Regions from separate parts of the Anaeromassilibacillus sp. 1001302B_160321_C8 genome, predicted to be linked through region 2. Evidence: predicted binding sites of a transcription regulator. Region 2 holds the regulator's gene; the other holds the start of a gene.

What was found. The regulator LexA, encoded in region 2, represses DNA repair genes until DNA is damaged. The targets are predictions, from matches to a motif close to CNAACANNTGTTNG.
Region 1: a site for LexA is predicted at 1,666-1,679, ahead of dinB (DNA polymerase IV). Genes of this name have one in related genera too.

What each region holds. Positions count from the first base shown of each region.
Region 1 is NZ_JADNJD010000001.1:274,534-282,916, forward strand. Features, by position in the region: gene I2E77_RS01145 (5-bromo-4-chloroindolyl phosphate hydrolysis family protein) at 1-381, shown strand, start outside; gene I2E77_RS01150 (toxic anion resistance protein) at 402-1,547, shown strand; gene dinB (DNA polymerase IV) at 1,691-2,908, shown strand; gene I2E77_RS01160 (PPC domain-containing DNA-binding protein) at 2,999-3,418, shown strand; gene I2E77_RS01165 (Dabb family protein) at 3,432-3,731, shown strand; gene I2E77_RS01170 (YitT family protein) at 3,882-4,754, opposite strand; gene thyX (FAD-dependent thymidylate synthase) at 5,212-5,982, shown strand; gene I2E77_RS01180 (dTMP kinase) at 5,979-6,656, shown strand; gene I2E77_RS01185 (DUF2156 domain-containing protein) at 6,649-7,578, shown strand; gene I2E77_RS01190 (GNAT family N-acetyltransferase) at 7,596-8,383, shown strand, end outside.
Region 2 is NZ_JADNJD010000002.1:276,235-284,617, forward strand. Features, by position in the region: gene I2E77_RS02730 (EpsG family protein) at 1-254, opposite strand, end outside; gene I2E77_RS02735 (undecaprenyl-phosphate glucose phosphotransferase) at 405-1,799, opposite strand; gene I2E77_RS02740 (hypothetical protein) at 1,982-2,416, opposite strand; gene I2E77_RS02745 (M23 family metallopeptidase) at 2,825-3,568, opposite strand; gene lexA (transcriptional repressor LexA) at 4,110-4,694, shown strand; gene I2E77_RS02755 (cyclase family protein) at 4,766-5,359, opposite strand; gene I2E77_RS02760 (5'-methylthioadenosine/adenosylhomocysteine nucleosidase) at 5,470-6,171, opposite strand; gene I2E77_RS02765 (N-acetylmuramoyl-L-alanine amidase) at 6,383-7,426, shown strand; gene I2E77_RS02770 (beta-N-acetylglucosaminidase domain-containing protein) at 8,268-8,383, opposite strand, start outside.

The DNA.
Region 1 (8,383 bases), on a different contig from region 2:
CGTGCGATTCCGGGAGAAGAATTTTCGCGGAAGCTGTCCCGATTGGAAGAGATCTGCGCGAAGATTTTCGATCATGTAGAGGCCCATCCGCAGAAATTGCCGGACATCCGCAAATTTATGCAATACTATTTGCCGACCACTTTAAAATTGCTCAAGGCCTATCGCGAGTTTGACGGACAGCCGGTGCAGGGAGAAAATGTCACCAAAGTGAAGGCTGAGATCAGCGATACGTTGGATACGATCAACACCGCCTTTGAGAATCTCCTGGACAGCCTGTTCCAGGATGATGTGATGGATATTTCGACGGATATCTCCGTGTTGGAAACCATGCTCGCGCAGGAGGGCCTGACCGAGGATGCGTTCCGCAAGAAGAAACCGTAAATGAATCGGAGGAAATTGCTATGGACGAGACTTTTCAGGAGCAACCCGTATTGACCTTTGAGCCCTTTGCGGATGAGCCGTCCGCCTCACTGCAAAAGGCAGAACCTGCGCAGGCGCCCACCGAAGCGCCGGTGTTCGACGAGAGCAGCCTGTCGCCGGAAGAGCGCAAAATGGTGGACGATTTTGCCGCAAAGATCGAATTGAGCAATTCCAATATGATCTTGCAATACGGCGCGGGCGCCCAGAAAAAGATGGCGGACTTCTCGGCGGATGCGCTGAACAATGTGCGCACAAAGGATCTCGGCGCGGTCGGGGATATGCTGTCCAGTGTGGTAACGGAGCTGAAAAGCTTTGACGTGGAGGAAGAGGAGAAAGGATTCTTCGGATTCTTTAAACGGGGAGCCAATAAGATGACCGCGTTAAAAGCGAAATACGACAAGGTGGAAGCCAATGTCGAAAAGATTTGCGCGGTTTTGGAGCGCCATCAGGTGCAGTTGCTCAAGGATGTCGCCATGATGGACAAGATGTACGAGATGAACAAGGTCTATTTTAAAGAGCTGTCCATGTACATTTTGGCAGGAAAAAAGAAACTGGCGCAGGTGCAGCAGGAAGAACTCCCCAAGCTCGTGGAAAAGGCTAAGCAGTCTGGCCTGCCGGAGGATGCGCAGGCCGCCAACGATCTGAACGCCCTGTGCAACCGCTTCGACAAAAAGCTGCATGACCTGGAGTTGACCCGCATGGTGTCCATCCAGATGGCGCCGGAGATCCGGCTGGTGCAGAGCAACGACACGCAGATGTCGGAAAAGATTCAGTCCACGCTGGTGAATACCATCCCGCTTTGGAAGAGCCAGATGGCCCTGGCCTTGGGGATCGCCCATTCGCAGCAGGCGGCGCAGGCACAGCGCGAGGTTACGGACATGACGAACGAGCTGCTGCGAAAGAATGCCGCGACGCTGAAAATGGCGACTGTGGAGACAGCCAGGGAGACCGAGCGCGGCATCGTGGATATGGAAACCCTGCGCGAAACCAACCAAAATTTGATCTCCACCCTGGACGAAGTGATGCATATACAGGAGGAAGGCCGGCAGAAGCGCCGCGAGGCGGAGGTGGAGCTGGGCCGCTTGGAAAACGAACTCAAACAGAAGCTGCTGGAAATCCGCGGATAATGCGAAAGATAGCAGATCGGCCGCTCCGGTGCATGGACACCGGGCGGCTTTCTGTTTTTCCAATACAAACCATTTGAGAGTCACTGGATTTTTGTGCGGCAGCGTTCTATAATAAGGTAGAACATTTGATTGGAGATGAGCGTATGGAGGGCCCGGACCGTGTGATTCTGCACTGTGACTGCAATGCATTTTACGCATCAGTGGAATGCCTGCTGCATCCGGCTTACCGGGATGTGCCGATGGCGGTCTGTGGGGACCCCGAGAACCGGCACGGGATCATATTGGCAAAAAATGAGCGGGCCAAGCGGTTCGGCGTCCAAACCGCGGAGACCATCTGGCAAGCGCGGCGCAAATGCCCCGACCTGGTGCTCGCCCCGCCGCATCGTGACCAGTATGCCATATATTCCAAGCGGGTCAACGCGATCTATCAGCGCTATACGGATTTGGTGGAGCCCTTCGGCATCGATGAAAGCTGGCTGGACGTCACCGGGAGCCAGAGGCTGTTCGGTTCCGGGCCGGAGATCGCGGACCGCCTGCGCGCCGAGGTCCAGCGGGAGACCGGCCTGACAATTTCGGTTGGGGTTTCCTTCAATAAGATTTTTGCCAAGCTGGGCAGCGACTATAAAAAGCCCGATGCGACCACGGTGATCTCGCGGGAAAATTACAGGGACATTGTGTATCCTCTTTCGGTGAGCGCCCTGCTCTATGTGGGGAAAAGCGCGCGGGAAACCCTGCAAAACATGCGCATCCGCACCATCGGCGACCTGGCCCATGCAGACCGTAAGGCGCTGGTGGCAAGCCTTGGAAAGGCCGGCGGCGAGCTCTACGACTACGCAAACGGGCTTGACAAGAGCCCCGTGAAGAGCATTTATGAGCCGAAAGAGGTCAAGTCAGTGGGAAATGGGCTGACTTTTAAAAGGAACCTGGTCGGGTGGGACGACATCCGGCTCGGCGTTACAGTCCTGGCCGATACCGTTGCAGCGCGTATGCGCCGCAGTGGGGTGAAATGTTATACGGTACAGCTCAATATCCGCAATCCAAGCTTTAAAACCATCTCGAGGCAAAAGCCGCTCGCGGTGCCGACCTTTTTGTCAAAGGAGCTGGCCCGTGCAGCTATGGAGATATTGGCGGATTCGTGGAATCCCAATGCGCCGATCCGCATGTTGACGCTTACCGGGACCAACCTGGTGCCCGCGGATGAAGCGCCGGGGGAGCAGCTCAGTTTATTTGAACACTCCCGGCAGGAGGAGCGCAAAAAGCAGGAGAAACTGGAGACCACCTTGGACGCCATCCGGGAAAAGTTTGGCAAGGATGCGGTGTCCATCTGCGGGGTGCTGCAAAACGACATCGGCGCGGATTGACTTGCATTCCGGCCAAGGTCTTGCTAAAATGAGGACAAATCAGCGTTCGGCCGGTGTGTTCGCCGGACGGATGGAAAGGATCGCGATACCATGCAATACCGTGTGTTTGGAGATACGTATGTTGTGCGCCTGCAAAGGGGCGAGGAGGTGCTCGCCTGCCTGCGGGAGTTATGTGAGAAGGAATCCATCTCGCTGGGGACGGTTTCAGCCATCGGTGCGGTCAACCATGTGGTGGTGGGCGTGTACCGGGTGGATGAACAGAAATATGTTGCCAACACCTTTGACGGCGTGATGGAATTGACCTCCCTGATGGGGAACATCACGGAAAAAGACGGAGAACCCTATCTGCACCTGCACGCCACCTTCGGGGACCTCACCGGAAAGGTGATCGGCGGGCACCTCAACGAGGCGGTGGTCAGCGCCACCTGTGAGCTGTTTGTCCGGAAGGTCGAGGGCCATGTAGGGCGCAGGTTGGACCCGGAGACGGGGCTGAATATCTTTGATTTTTAAGGAGGATCTACCAATGGTCAAGCATATTGTCATGTGGAAATGGAAGGACGAGGTAAAGCAGGATCACCCGGAAGCACTGGTTGCTTCCCTGCAGGAGCGCTTCAAGGCGCTGTTGGGCGTGGTGCCGGGCCTGAAAGAGATTGAATTCGGCGCGAATTACAACGGCGGGGAATATGACATCGCCCTGTATTGCGCGTTTGCAACTAAGGAGGACCAGGACGCCTATCAGACCAATCCGGCGCATCTGGCCGTGGCGGAAACAGTGCGCGCCTCCACCTGTGGACGCGCCTGCGTCGATTACGAAATCGCATAAACGGCGTTGAAAAACCGTTCGCCTGCTTTGTTGGGAAGGATACTTTCCAATGTTTGATAAATATTTGTGAAGAACTTTTTTAGAAATCAAAAAGGAACACCTGGTGTTGCTGTACCAGATGTTCCTTTTTTTCACGGGTATCTAAGCAGATTAGACGCTGTGAAACCCTTTGCCGATGATCTCGCTGGTATTGGAAATGAGGATGAACGCACCGGGCTCCACCTGCTTGATATACTGCCGCAACTGCACAGCCTGATACCGCTTGAGAACCGTAAAGATGATGTATTTCTTATCATGGGAGAAGGCGCCTTCCGCTTCACAGACGGTGGCGCTGCGGCCAAGCTTATGCACAATGTAGTCGCAGATGGGCTCCGGGCTGCTACAAACCACATTGAAATATTTGCACAGGTTGATGCTCTCAATCACGTTGTCAATCACCAGGGATTTGGAGAACAATCCCAGCATCGAGAACAGGAATGTTTTAATATCGAAAATGAAGAACGCGGATAGCGTAATCAGCAGGTCGCTCAGCAGGAGTGCGTTGCCGATGTTGACGCTGGTGAATTTCTTTAGGATCATCGCCACGACGTCCGTGCCGCCGCTCGAAGCGCCGATGTTGAACAGAATGGCGGAACCAAGGCCCGGCAGCACAATGGCGAAGATCAGTTCCAGAAGGGGATCGTCCGTCAGAGGCTTGTCCAGCGGCCAGAGATATTCCATCCCCGAAAGCGCCACCGACAGCAGCATACTGGAATAGACAGTGCGTACGCCGAATCCCTTGCCCAAAAAGAGGAATCCTAAGAGCAATAAGACGAGGTTTACAATAAAGTTGACCGTACTGGGGGAGATGGGCATCACCTGGCTGACAACCACTGCCAGACCGGTCACCCCACCAAACGTGAAATTGTTTGGAAACTTGAAGAAATAGATGCCCACAGCCATCAATAGGGTGCTGAGAGTGATGAGCGTATACTCTTTGGCGGCTTTTAGAATAGTTTCTTGGCTTGGCAGAGCGAATTTCATCGCGATCCCTCCGTAAAACGGTGTCGTTTCTTTTATGTTAGAAGAGCAGCAAAATGGTAGTTTTAGCAGTTGCGGCGTTTTGGCCATCCCTTGGAAAAGGTTCGTGGTACCGCTTCAGAAATATTGATGGAAAGCCGGACAGTGAAAAATCGGTCCGAAGGATTTCTCCGTGTTTTCAACGCTGTGTGGGGTTCTCATCTTTCCAGGAAAAAATTCCCCTTTCTATCTTTATCTTACTATATGGTTCACGTATTTTCAAGAATTCTACGAATGGAAGATAGGGAATCTGCCGATTCGGATGGCGCGCGGCCGGTATACCTTGAATCAATAGGAAGAATTTGTTATAATACAATCAATTATTGCCGAAAAACAGGGCGAAAAATGTGCCCAAAAGATGGGGATGCGGGCGCCGCCGGCCGCTGCCCGTGCATGGAAACCGGCGGGGAATGGAGTACTTATGGCGAAGGTTACCCTTCTAACGTATACCCCGCAGCCGGAAAAGACGGTCGCGATGGCGGCGAAGCTCTGCTATTCGCCGTCCTCCATCGACCAGATCGGCGAGGGATTGACGGAGGAAAAGACGGCTTCTTTTGTACAGATGTTGGCGGAAATCGGACACGAAAGCCCGATCGAGCACGCCTCGTTTACCTTTGGGATCGAGGGCGTTTCCCGCTCGCTGTTGGCGCAGATCACGCGACACCGCATTGCATCGTTCAGCGTGCAGAGCCAGCGTTATGTCGCGGAGAGCGATTTTGCCTATGTGGTCCCGCCGGAGATCGAAGCGATCCCGGAGGCGAAAGCAGAATTTCTGGCGGCCATGGAAGAGGATCGCCGGCACTATGAGCGCTTGACGGCGCTTTTAATGGAAAAACATCGAAAGGCTCTGCTGGACGAGGGAAAGAGCGAAAAGGAGGCCGCGCGTGCTGCGGAGAAACGTGCGATTGAAGATGCGCGCTTCGTGCTGCCGAACGCCTGCGAGACAAAAATGGTCTGCACGTTCAACGCACGGTCGCTCCAAAACTTCTTTGCATTGCGCTGCTGCAACCGTGCGCAGTGGGAGATCCGGGACGTTGCAACACAGATGCTGTTTTTGGTGCGAAAGGTTGCGCCGCATCTCTTTGCAAACGCCGGCCCTGGCTGTCTGCGCGGCATCTGTCCGGAAGGGAAGATGTCCTGCGGAAAGGCAAATGAAGTGCGCGCATTCTTCCATTCGGGGGAAGACGCATGAGCGGGAAACTGATTACCCTGGAAGGGCTGGATGGAAGCGGGAAAGCGACGCAGACGGAGCTCCTGTGTAAGGAACTGGCCGGAAAGGGCATACGTGTGCGGAAGATTTCGTTCCCGGACTATGGGCAGCCTTCTTCCGCTTTGGCAAAGATGTATTTGGACGGGAAATTTGGAGAAAATCCGGAGGATGTGTCCGCTTATGCGGCCTCTTCTTTTTATGCGGTGGACCGTTTTGCCAGCTACGCGCAGTTTTGGAAGGAAGACTACCAGAGCGGCGCAGTGATTGTTGCGGACCGTTATTCCACCTCTAACATCGTGTTTCAGATGTCGAAGCTGCCCAGGGACGAATGGGATGCATTCATCCAGTGGGTGCAGGATTACGAATACAACAAACTGGGGCTTCCACAACCGGATTGCACGGTTTATCTGGACATGCCCCCCTCTGTGAGTCAAAAGCTTCTGAGCGGGCGCTATCACGGCGACGAGCGAAAGAAGGATATCCACGAGCGCAATACGGCTTATCTGCGCGCTTGCCGGGAAAGTGCGGCTTACGCTGCAAAAATGCTCGGCTGGCTGGTTATAAATTGCGCAGAGGGCGACAATGCTAAACCTATGGAACAGATTCACAGGGAATTGATGAAAGAATTGGCAGGAGAGATCAACTTATATGTTTAATTGGAAAATTCCAGAAGTTTCAGACCGAGAATGGATGCAGCCGGCGCTTTCCGCGTCCGGCGGAATGGGCAGCGAATTTGCCTTTGGCACCCTATACCTTTGGTCCTGTGCGTATGGCACGCGTGTGTGCCAGCACGACGGGTTGGTGCTGCGGTGTTCCGGGACCGAGGGGAACCGGTTCTATCAGTTGCCGTTGGGACCGGGGGATCTGCGCAGCAAGGTGGAGCTGTTGCTCGCCGACGCAAAGGAAGCCGGATGCAAATTCCGCCTGTGGGGGTTGACCAAACAGGAGACGGAACATCTGGAAGAAGCGATGCCGGGGATGTTCCGGTTCCAATTGGACCGGGATGCGTCGGACTATATCTATGCGTCGCAGGACCTGATCCATCTGGCGGGCCGCAAGTTCCACGGGAAGCGGAACCATCTGGCGCGGTTCCAGCGTTCTTACAATTGGTCCTATGAGGATATCACGCCGGAAAACTACGCGGATTGCAAGAAGATTGCCCACGAATGGTGTGTCCAAAACGGCGGATGCGGCAAGGAGGATGGCACGGACGACGAGACCTGCGCCATCAATATGGCCTTCCGCTCCTTTGAGGAGCTGAAGCTCTCCGGCGGCCTGCTGCGCGTGGACGGCAAACCGGTGGCATTTACCGTTGGCGAGGAGATCAACCCGGAGGTCTACCTCCTTCACTTTGAAAAGGCCCTCAGCGGTTATGAGGGGCTCTATGCCGCCATTAATCACGAATATGCGGCGAACCATCTGGAGAACTACCGTTATATCAATCGGGAAGAGGATTTGGGGATTGAGGGCTTGCGGAAAGCAAAGCTCTCTTACAACCCGGCCATCCTTTTGGAAAAATACTCCGCGACTCTGCTTTCGGAGACGGAGGAAATCACGGAATTGGAACAAGGCGACTGAGTGGAGGCGGTGCGGCGGTGATCGGTTTTGCAAAATGGGAGGACCGTCCGGCTTTGGCGGAACTCTGGCAGGTCTGTTTTGAAGAGGAGCGGCGGTACGCCAATTTCTTTTTCAACAACGCGTTCCGCCCGGAGAACTGCCTGGTCTACCGCGTTGCGGGCCGGCCGGCGGCGATGCTGCATCTGTTGCCGGCGAAGATCGTCTGCGGCGGGAAGCCGGTGCGCATCCACTATGTGTTTGCCTGTGCGACCGCGCCGGAGCACCGTTCCCACGGATACATGAATGCGCTGCTGGCCTATGCCGCGCTGGTGGGTTCCCAGAGGGAGGAGCAGTTTTCCGCGATCCTGCCCGCCAGCCCGGGACTATATGACTATTATGCAAAGTCCGATTACGTCACTTTTTTTGAACGGGACGAATACCGGCTTTCGGCAGAACAGCTGCGGGAAAAGGCGGCCGTTCGGGGAGGACGCAGGGCGTTTACGCCTGCCACGTTGAACCGGATGCGCAGCGCGCTGCTGCGGGACCGGGAAGGGTCCGTCCTTTGGGGAGACAGCGCGTTCTGGTTTGCGGTGGAGGACAACCGCATTTATGGCGGCAAGCTGGTGTGCGCGGAAGGACCCTCTTATGCGGTATGCCGGTGGGAACAACCGGATGTCTGTGAGATTACCGAATTCATGAGCGCGCCGGAGCACCTGCCTGCCCTCTTTGCGGCGCTGCTTCAGGAAATGCCTGCGCAGGATTACCACATCCGGCTTCCGAAGGGAAGCGGCCTTTTTGCTGCGGCGGGCGTGCCCTCCCTTTCGGC
Region 2 (8,383 bases):
AAGCCGAACTCCATGCGGTATTCATTCTGTGGCCCGGTCAAAAATTGCCATCCCTCCCGATGCATCTGTTCAAAGTATGTCTGATACATCGGATAGTCAATGCCAACCGTCTCCCCGCGGAATGCAGCAAAGAGAATCAACCCCAAGGAAGCGATCCCCAAGTAAATCGCGTCTTTCCTCCTGCTTGGATTCCGTTCGCATAAGAGGAATCCAGACACAACAAGAAACAGCAACAGCAAAACATACGGCAGCAAAGCTGTCTCCTCCCTATTTCCACACCCTTCCGCCAAACGGCAATACGGCAGTCCCCGCTGCTTTGGGGTAGCCGCAACGCTCTATCCACGCGGAAATCTTCGTTTTCACAGGCATTTATGGAATCATTATAGCACAGAATCCCTTCCTTTTCAGAGATCTTCGCTTTTGTTCACAATTCCTTTAAATATGGTTAGGAACAAGATCTTGATGTCCAAAAGGAAGGTCCAGTTTTCAATGTAATAAATGTCACATTTGATCCGTTCTTCAATGGAGGTATCCCCACGCCAGCCATTGACCTGGGCCCATCCCGTAATCCCGGGGCGGACAAGGTGCTTCATCATATACAGGGGGATCTCCTCCCGGAACTTTTCTACAAAATACGGGCGTTCGGGCCTCGGCCCTACTAGGCTCATATCCCCTTTTAGCACATTCCAGAGCTGCGGCAGCTCGTCCAGGCTGTACTTGCGCAAAAAGGCCCCAAACCCGGTCCGGCGTCCGTCGTTGCGGGTTCCCCATGTGGTCATATCCGCATTGTTCTCCGTACTCATGGAACGGAACTTATACATAGTAAATTCCCTCTTGCGGCGGCCGATGCGTGTCTGGCGGTAGATCACCGGACCGGGGGACGAACATTTCACGCCGATCGCCACCCCCAAAAAGACGGGGGACAGAAGGACCAGGCCCAAAAGTGAAGCCACAATATCAAAGCTCCGCTTTAAAAAGCCGTTTACCAAATTGTCCAATGGCACGCGGCGCAAGTTGATGAGCGGCATGCCTTCCACCACGTCGATATACGGCCTGGTGGGCAAGAATTTCGTATAGAAGGGGAGCAGGCTGGATTTGACCCCTTCCCTTTCGCAGGTATCGATGATCTCCTCCAACTCCGGGAATTCATCGTAATCGAGCGAGATAACCACCTCGTCGATCTCCTTATTTTCCAAAAGGTTGGAAAGGTCCTGGAACGTCCCCCGATAGGGAAGGTTGCGTTTCCCCACATTTTCCGGTTGCCCGCTCAGATAGCCGCAGACGTCGTATCCCAGACTGCGGTTCAGCATGATCTTATCGTAAAATTCTCCGGACGCCTGGTTCCAGCCGACGATCAGGAGCTGCTTCAGGTTATATCCCTTTTCGCGCAAGCGCCGCAGGATTTTCCGGATCGCCACCCGTTCGATGGAGCCGAACAGGGTATTCATCCCCGCGAACAGCACAACGACCATTCGGGAAACGTTGACCTCCTTCAAAAAGAAGACCAACACAAAGATAAAGATCGAACCAACCATATTCGCCTGAACAATTTTTCCGATCTCCGACACAAGCGCTTTGCTTCGGAAGGAATCGTGCAGGCCAAAATATTGATACAATAAAAAATAAAACGGGATTACCAGGACCATCAGCCTCAAATAGTAGACGATTCCAATGCGGTCATGGCCACCATCCAACACGTTAAAACGGATCACAAAGGCCAGGACCATAGAAATCAGGCAGATGCATGCATCCAGCACCACCATGGTCACATTAAAAATCCGTTGGTTTTCTTTGAGCATCTGTGTATCCCCCTCCTTTCTTCGGATTTCACAGGGATGTGTCTATTGTACGGCATTGGCCATGAAATGGCAAGCAGACAAGCAAAATTCCATCTTGCTAATTTAAGAGATGTAAATTGCCATCTAGAGGGAGCAAAAAGGGGTCCTGGCACAAGGCCAGGACCCCTGGAACAGCCGCCAGCTTATGCATTCATCATTCTGGCGGGCACTGCCTTTCTGTTTGTCGGGCAGATATTATATATGATGCCGTCTTTTGCCACCATGGAAATGGGGATTTGGGGCAAAAGCTTATGAAGGACTTCCACAAATCCATTAACGGGGGCTTCCGCCATTCCCGTCACAATATGAGTCGCTCCTATTTGTTTTACAAACCCGACTGCCAACAACGCTGCGTCATCATGAAAATAGACGGACATTTCTGCCTGCACGTCGCGCGATGTCTGCCGCAGATACTCCAACTCCTCACAGTCGGCATCGAACCCCGCCGAAGTCGGCTGTACACACAATACATGCAGTGGAACCGACCGCTCTTCTGCAATCCGCTTCCCTGCTTTAATCAATCTGTCACAATCGCGCTGGCCTGTAACACAAACCAGAACCGCTCCTCTGCTGTTCACGAATGTACCTCCTTTCTACCAGTCTCATTCCGTATGCCCGTGGGGAACCGGGCTATACAAACCTGTCTGTTCTCTTTCCCCGTCTATTTAAGTATAGTAAAATTTCCGCTGGGTATGGTAACGTTCGGTGTCTATTTCATGAATAAACTGTTAAGGATTCACCCGAACGGACAACTCGCATCCAATTTAATCTCCACCCCGTTACATCAATTGAAACGCACTTCACCGAAAAGAAGGGGCCTTTTCATTTCGTATATAGTGTACCACGAAATTAATAATATTTCCAGCAACATTCTTGTAATTTTTATGAATATATTCTAAACTTTACAGGCAGAGATCAAAAAAGCAGAGTCAAAAGATTCCTCTCTTGACTCTGCTTTTTATGCCCCTAAACGTTGCCGAGGGCGCCTATTCAAAGATTGTGAGGGGGTCAATCCACTTGCCGGACTTCTTAACCGCAAAATGTAGATGTGGGTCGTCAGCGCTCTCACAAGGGGTTGTCCCAACCGTCCCGATTTTTTGACCGGCCTTGACCGTATCGCCGGCTTTCACGTCCATCGTTTCCAGGCCACAGTAGCATCCGCCGGTCTCGCCGTGCTCGATATATACGACATTCCCAAATAGGTCGTCGTGGTAGGCGTTTTTCACGGTCCCATCGGCGATCGCTTTCACTTCCGTGCCCAATTCCGCAGCGAAATCCACCCCCGCATGCGCGCGCCAGTCTTTCATCGTTTTAGAATAGATTAGATTGTCGATGCTAAATTTTTGCACAACCGTTCCATCGACCGGATACGAAAAAGACAATGGAACCGTCGTGGTCTTTACGGCGGGCTCTTCCGAGGAAACCGGCGCTTTGGATTGCGGCGCCTGGCTGCTGGGGGATGTGCTCGGCGGTGCGGATGGTGTGGAAGATGTTGTGCCCGGCGAGCTGCTTCCAGGGACCTCCAACACGCCGCTCACCGCTTCATTCGCTGGATAGGCCGTTGTTTGGCTGCTGGATGGTTCCTCCTCCGGCGTCGCATAGTTGATAACGCTATCATACGTCGTCCAGGCGGCCACACCGATTGCAATTAAACAGACGCCCAGAGCAATGTAAAAGCCTTTGGAAGCCCCTCCGGATGAATGGTTCTTCTGATAGTGGTTGTTAGTCATTCGTTGCACCTCCGAGTCTATTTTTGCCACCTATTTCGGGGAATATGCGGCAGCTGCAAAAATAGGAACCGTACACAACAAATGAAAAAAGACCGAACCCTTACGGATTCGGTCTTTCTTCTTAGCTTGAGGGGTATATTGAGGAGGGTAGAACATGTATCAAGTTCTGGTGCGGCTCCATTGCTTGATTACGGTTCTTATTATACTCACTTTACCGATTTGAGTTGTTACGATGCTATGAATATTCTTTAAACTATTTCAGTAGATTTTTTGAACGAATTTCCGTAGAAATTGCCAAAAAGGGACGCTTTGGGAAGAAACCCCTCGAAAGTTTCACAAACAAACGTTTACATTTTTTGACCGCCTGTGTTATAATGGAATTATTAAAATAACCATTTTCATAGATGTGTACCGCCTTTCTCTATAATAAAGGGGCAATGGATAGAAGCCTTCGCAGGCGCCCATCTATTTTTCTAACATGCTCTTCCGAATGGCTCCGGAAATGGATCAAAAACCACCACCAGGAAAGTGAGGATGCGATATGTTGACAGAAAGCCAAAAGAAAGTATACGACTATTTAAAAAGCCGGGCACAGGGCGGCCTTCCTCCGACCGTTCGGGAAATCTGCAAAGCGACCGGCCTGAAATCCACGTCCAGCGTCCACGCGCACCTGAAGACACTGGAACGCGAGGGATATATCAGCCGCGACGCCGGCCTCAACCGCGCCATCCATCTTGTGGGGGAGCAGCCCACTGTACAGGTGCCGGTCGTTGGCCGTGTGGCTGCGGGGCAACCCATCCTCGCAGTGGAAGAGGTGGAGGGCTATGTCCCCTTCTGCCCGCCCAACCAAAATGCCGACGACTACTTTGCACTGCGCGTGCGCGGGGAAAGCATGAAATGCGCCGGCATCCTGGACGGCGACCTTGTGATTGCCCGCAAAGTATCCACAGCGGAGGACGGGGAGATGGTCGTCGCCCTGATCGAGGATGAGGCGACGGTCAAATATCTGTATCGGGAGCCCGACCGCATCCGCTTGCAGCCCGATAACCCGGAGTATGAACCCATCTATGCGACCGACGTCACCGTGATCGGAAAAGTCGTCGCAAGCATCCGCTATTATAAATGAGCAAACATCCCCTATAAACAGACTGGCGCGGCCCTGCTTTTAGCAGAGCCGCGCCGTTTGATTTTCAAAATTTAATCCGCTTCGCCGTCTTCCGCCAACAACACTGCCCGGAGAGGGGAGGCTTCCGCCCCCTTCAAGTAGAGTGGGAACGCCACCAACGTATAGGTACCCTCCTTCACATGGGACAGGCACAACCCCTCCAAAATGGGAATATCTGCACCCAGGAGTTCAACATGCGGCCCCGCCTCCTCATGCGGCGCGCCGATGCTCCAGGCATCCGTCCCAACCAACGTCACGCCGGCGGCAGCTAAGGCAAATGCAGCGCTTGTGGAGAGGTAAGCCTCCCCTCCGCCCTTGAACAATAGGATCTTTTCGCAATAGGGCATGATACGGTCGATGTCGGCCCCCGTGACAATCCCGTGTGCTGACACAACTGTGCAGCGCCCCATAAACCGGGACAGGTCCAGCTCGTCCACCGTCTTTCCGTCGTTGATAAAATGGCGGGGGGCATCCACGTGGGTGGCAGAATGGCACCCGGTATAGAACCCGGAGAGATTGTATGAATCCCCCAGCTCCATGCGCCGCACCAGTTCACGGCGAGGCTCTGGGTCCCCCGGATAAACCGGTGTAGAAAATAGCTCCCGCGAAATGTCGATGACCTTCATATCCTGCCGCCTCCTTTTCCCTGTCACTTTTTGTAATCTTTTGAAATCTTTTGAAAGATCTGGTCCGTTTCTTTTGTTTTATGGGTAGGGGATTTCTGCTTGCTCGATTCCTATATATTTTCCAACATTGGCAGCGCCGTGCAAAGCAATTCGGTTGTCTGATGCGCGGCAAAGGTGGAAAATTGCTCATAGTCCACGCCCGCGTTGCTATCCGCATTGTCGGAAATACAGCGCACCGCTGTGTATTCGGTTCCATTGATATAGCACACCTGCGCAATACTTCCGCTCTCCATCTCACAGGCAACCGCCCCAAAGGTGGAGGCGATCCAATGAAGTTTTTCTGCACTGCTGATAAATTGGTCCCCGGAGGCGATCCGCCCAATGTGGACGTTTCCCTGGTACGCGCAGCGTCTCGCAGCCTCGGCAAGCACCCGATTCATTTCAGAGGAGGTGGGGATGACAACCAAGTTGATTCCGGATACCATGCCAATCTGGTCGCCGATCTGGGTGGTATCCACATCGTGCTGAATGGCACCGTCCGCTAGGACCAGGTCCCCGATCTTGACATCCGCGCCGATTCCGCCGGCAACGCCGCTGTTGATAATCCGGCTGGGCGCATAGCGCAGGATCATCGTCTGCGCACAGATCGCCGCATTGACCTTCCCAACATTACAGCGCGCTACAACGCACTCTACCCCTTGGATGGCGCCGCGCACAAAGTCCATTCCACTGATGGTTTCCGTCTGTGGATGTTCCAGTTTTGCAAGAATTTCTTCTACTTCAATCGCCATTGCACCAATAATACCGATCATCATTCATCCCACCATTCTCAAAAATACAGACCGGTTTTCTTCGGAAAAAACCGTCTGAAAATCCATTTTTTTACAGTATACCTGATTGGCGTTGGAAATGCAATTGCTTTACATAATCACAAAATTTCTGTTGTATTGAAAGAATTTTTGTAATATAATTGGAACTGTTCAACAACCCGATGTGTTAAAGAGAGGATGGAGCGAAAGAAAGATGAACCGAATACTGAAAAAACTTGTTTCCGCAGTTGCCCTGGGCCTGACCGTCTGCCTGTTTTCCGCATCTTTGTGCAGCGCTGCGGCCGCGGCAGCAGAGCCTACACAGGAGCGTACCATCGCAACCCAGCAATACGATGGTCCCAACGGCCGCTTTAAGGTCTACCTAAGCCCGTCTGCCCAGCCTTGGAATCCCTATTGCGACGGCAGCGGCAGCGAGGAATACTATATGCGGCAGGTTGCCACCGCTATGATCCCCTACTTGCAGAGTTACGGCATTGACTACGTCCTGCCAGGTGCGCAAACGGGGTCCTCTTCCACCCAAAAAGCTTTCCTGACCAACCGTGCGAACGAAGCCAAAAATACCGGATGCGACCTCTATTTGGCGATCCACTCCAACGCTGCCAACGGCAATACCCGCGGCACGCGTATTTACTATTATACAAAGAGCTCGGAAAGCCTACGTTTTGCAAAAGTTTTGCAATCGAATTTTAATTATCCAGACAAATCCAACATCAAGCTCGCCTACAACGACGCGCTGATGGAGATGTACCTGCCTACGATGCCCCATGCATTGATTGAAACTGCTTTCCACGATAACGCGCAGGACGTCACATGGATTAAGAGCAATATCAACACCATGGCTAAAAGTTTAGCGGACGCGGTGAACGCATATGCGCAGGGGAGCTCCGGTACTTCGGTCGCTGCGGGCCTTTCTATGAACCGTATTTTTGCAAACCTTTCCACAGGTACTGCCATTATTTTAAATGTCTCTTCTACAACCGGCCAGGCAGTTCCAACCTTGACTTGGCGCTCCAGCAACCCGGCGGTTGCATCCGTTGACCAAGGTGGCTTCGTATTGGGTATGAGTGCTGGCGATACAGTAATTTCGGCTACTACTCCAACGGGCCAATCTGTGAGCTGCACCGTCACCGTGACAGGGCCCACCATGCAGATTGGCGGCGGCCCGGTGGCTTCCGCTGAGGGAGAGTACATAGGGGATTCCACTGAGGAAACAGGACCGATCACTCCAACCGCTTGAAATCCATATTTATGATAGACCATCAAAACCACCTGTCGAATGTGTGGTTTACACAGGGCTAAAAGCCCATAGCTACCGGCCAGCGCCTTACGGCGCTGGCCGGTAGCTATGTCCAGGCGGGGAGACTTATTTGCCGTTATTTTTTGCAGCCTTTGAAGAGGGATTCCCATTACCGGCTGCCCTTCCAAAGGTGTTCATATTCCTTTCCCTTTCATTGGCCTTATGCCATGCCGTACTTCCCCTGTTCTGCAAAGGGTTTTCGAACGGTTGCCTCCTTTTAATCCCAAGGGAGTCCATCTGACTTCTCGCTTTTTTCTTTGTAGAATACGTTCCTCCTATCCTTCAACGCGGATGCCATGGCGATCAGATCACACACTTCACCATGAGGCAAGCTCATATGAAACATGATTTTCCCGTTTTGATAAATCCATGGGCCTGATTTGTTTAAATTACGATAGACAATCCGATGTGATGGTTGCAATTCCATGTTGTATGTGCGAAACTCGGCTTGTCATTTATTTTTGAATGTCCTCCTTCTGTTGTTTCTTACAGTTTCCAGACCGTAAACTTATTCAGAAGGAGTTTTTCTTTCTATATCATCGGCACAAGCCTTCTTTTGAACCACGCGACTATCGCGTGGTTTTCTTTAAATATAAGGAAGGAGCCCGGCACAAGCCGGGCTCCTTTTTATATTTTGGAAGGAAGAAGAAAAAACGCTTATGGATTCCCGTCCGCCGTCCGGGGTGAGGTTGCCCGGACGGCGACGATTTAGAAAAGGAACACAAATAGTTGCCTAGTAGCGGCCAGGCTGTTGCCTGATTCCGCATCTAAGGAAAATTGCTTACGCTCCGATGGTCACCACACAGTGCTTCTGCGGTGCGCCATTCGGCAGGGTGGTATAGATGCCAGAGGACTGGCCACTCTCGCCCACCGCCCAAATGCGATAGTAGAAATCGT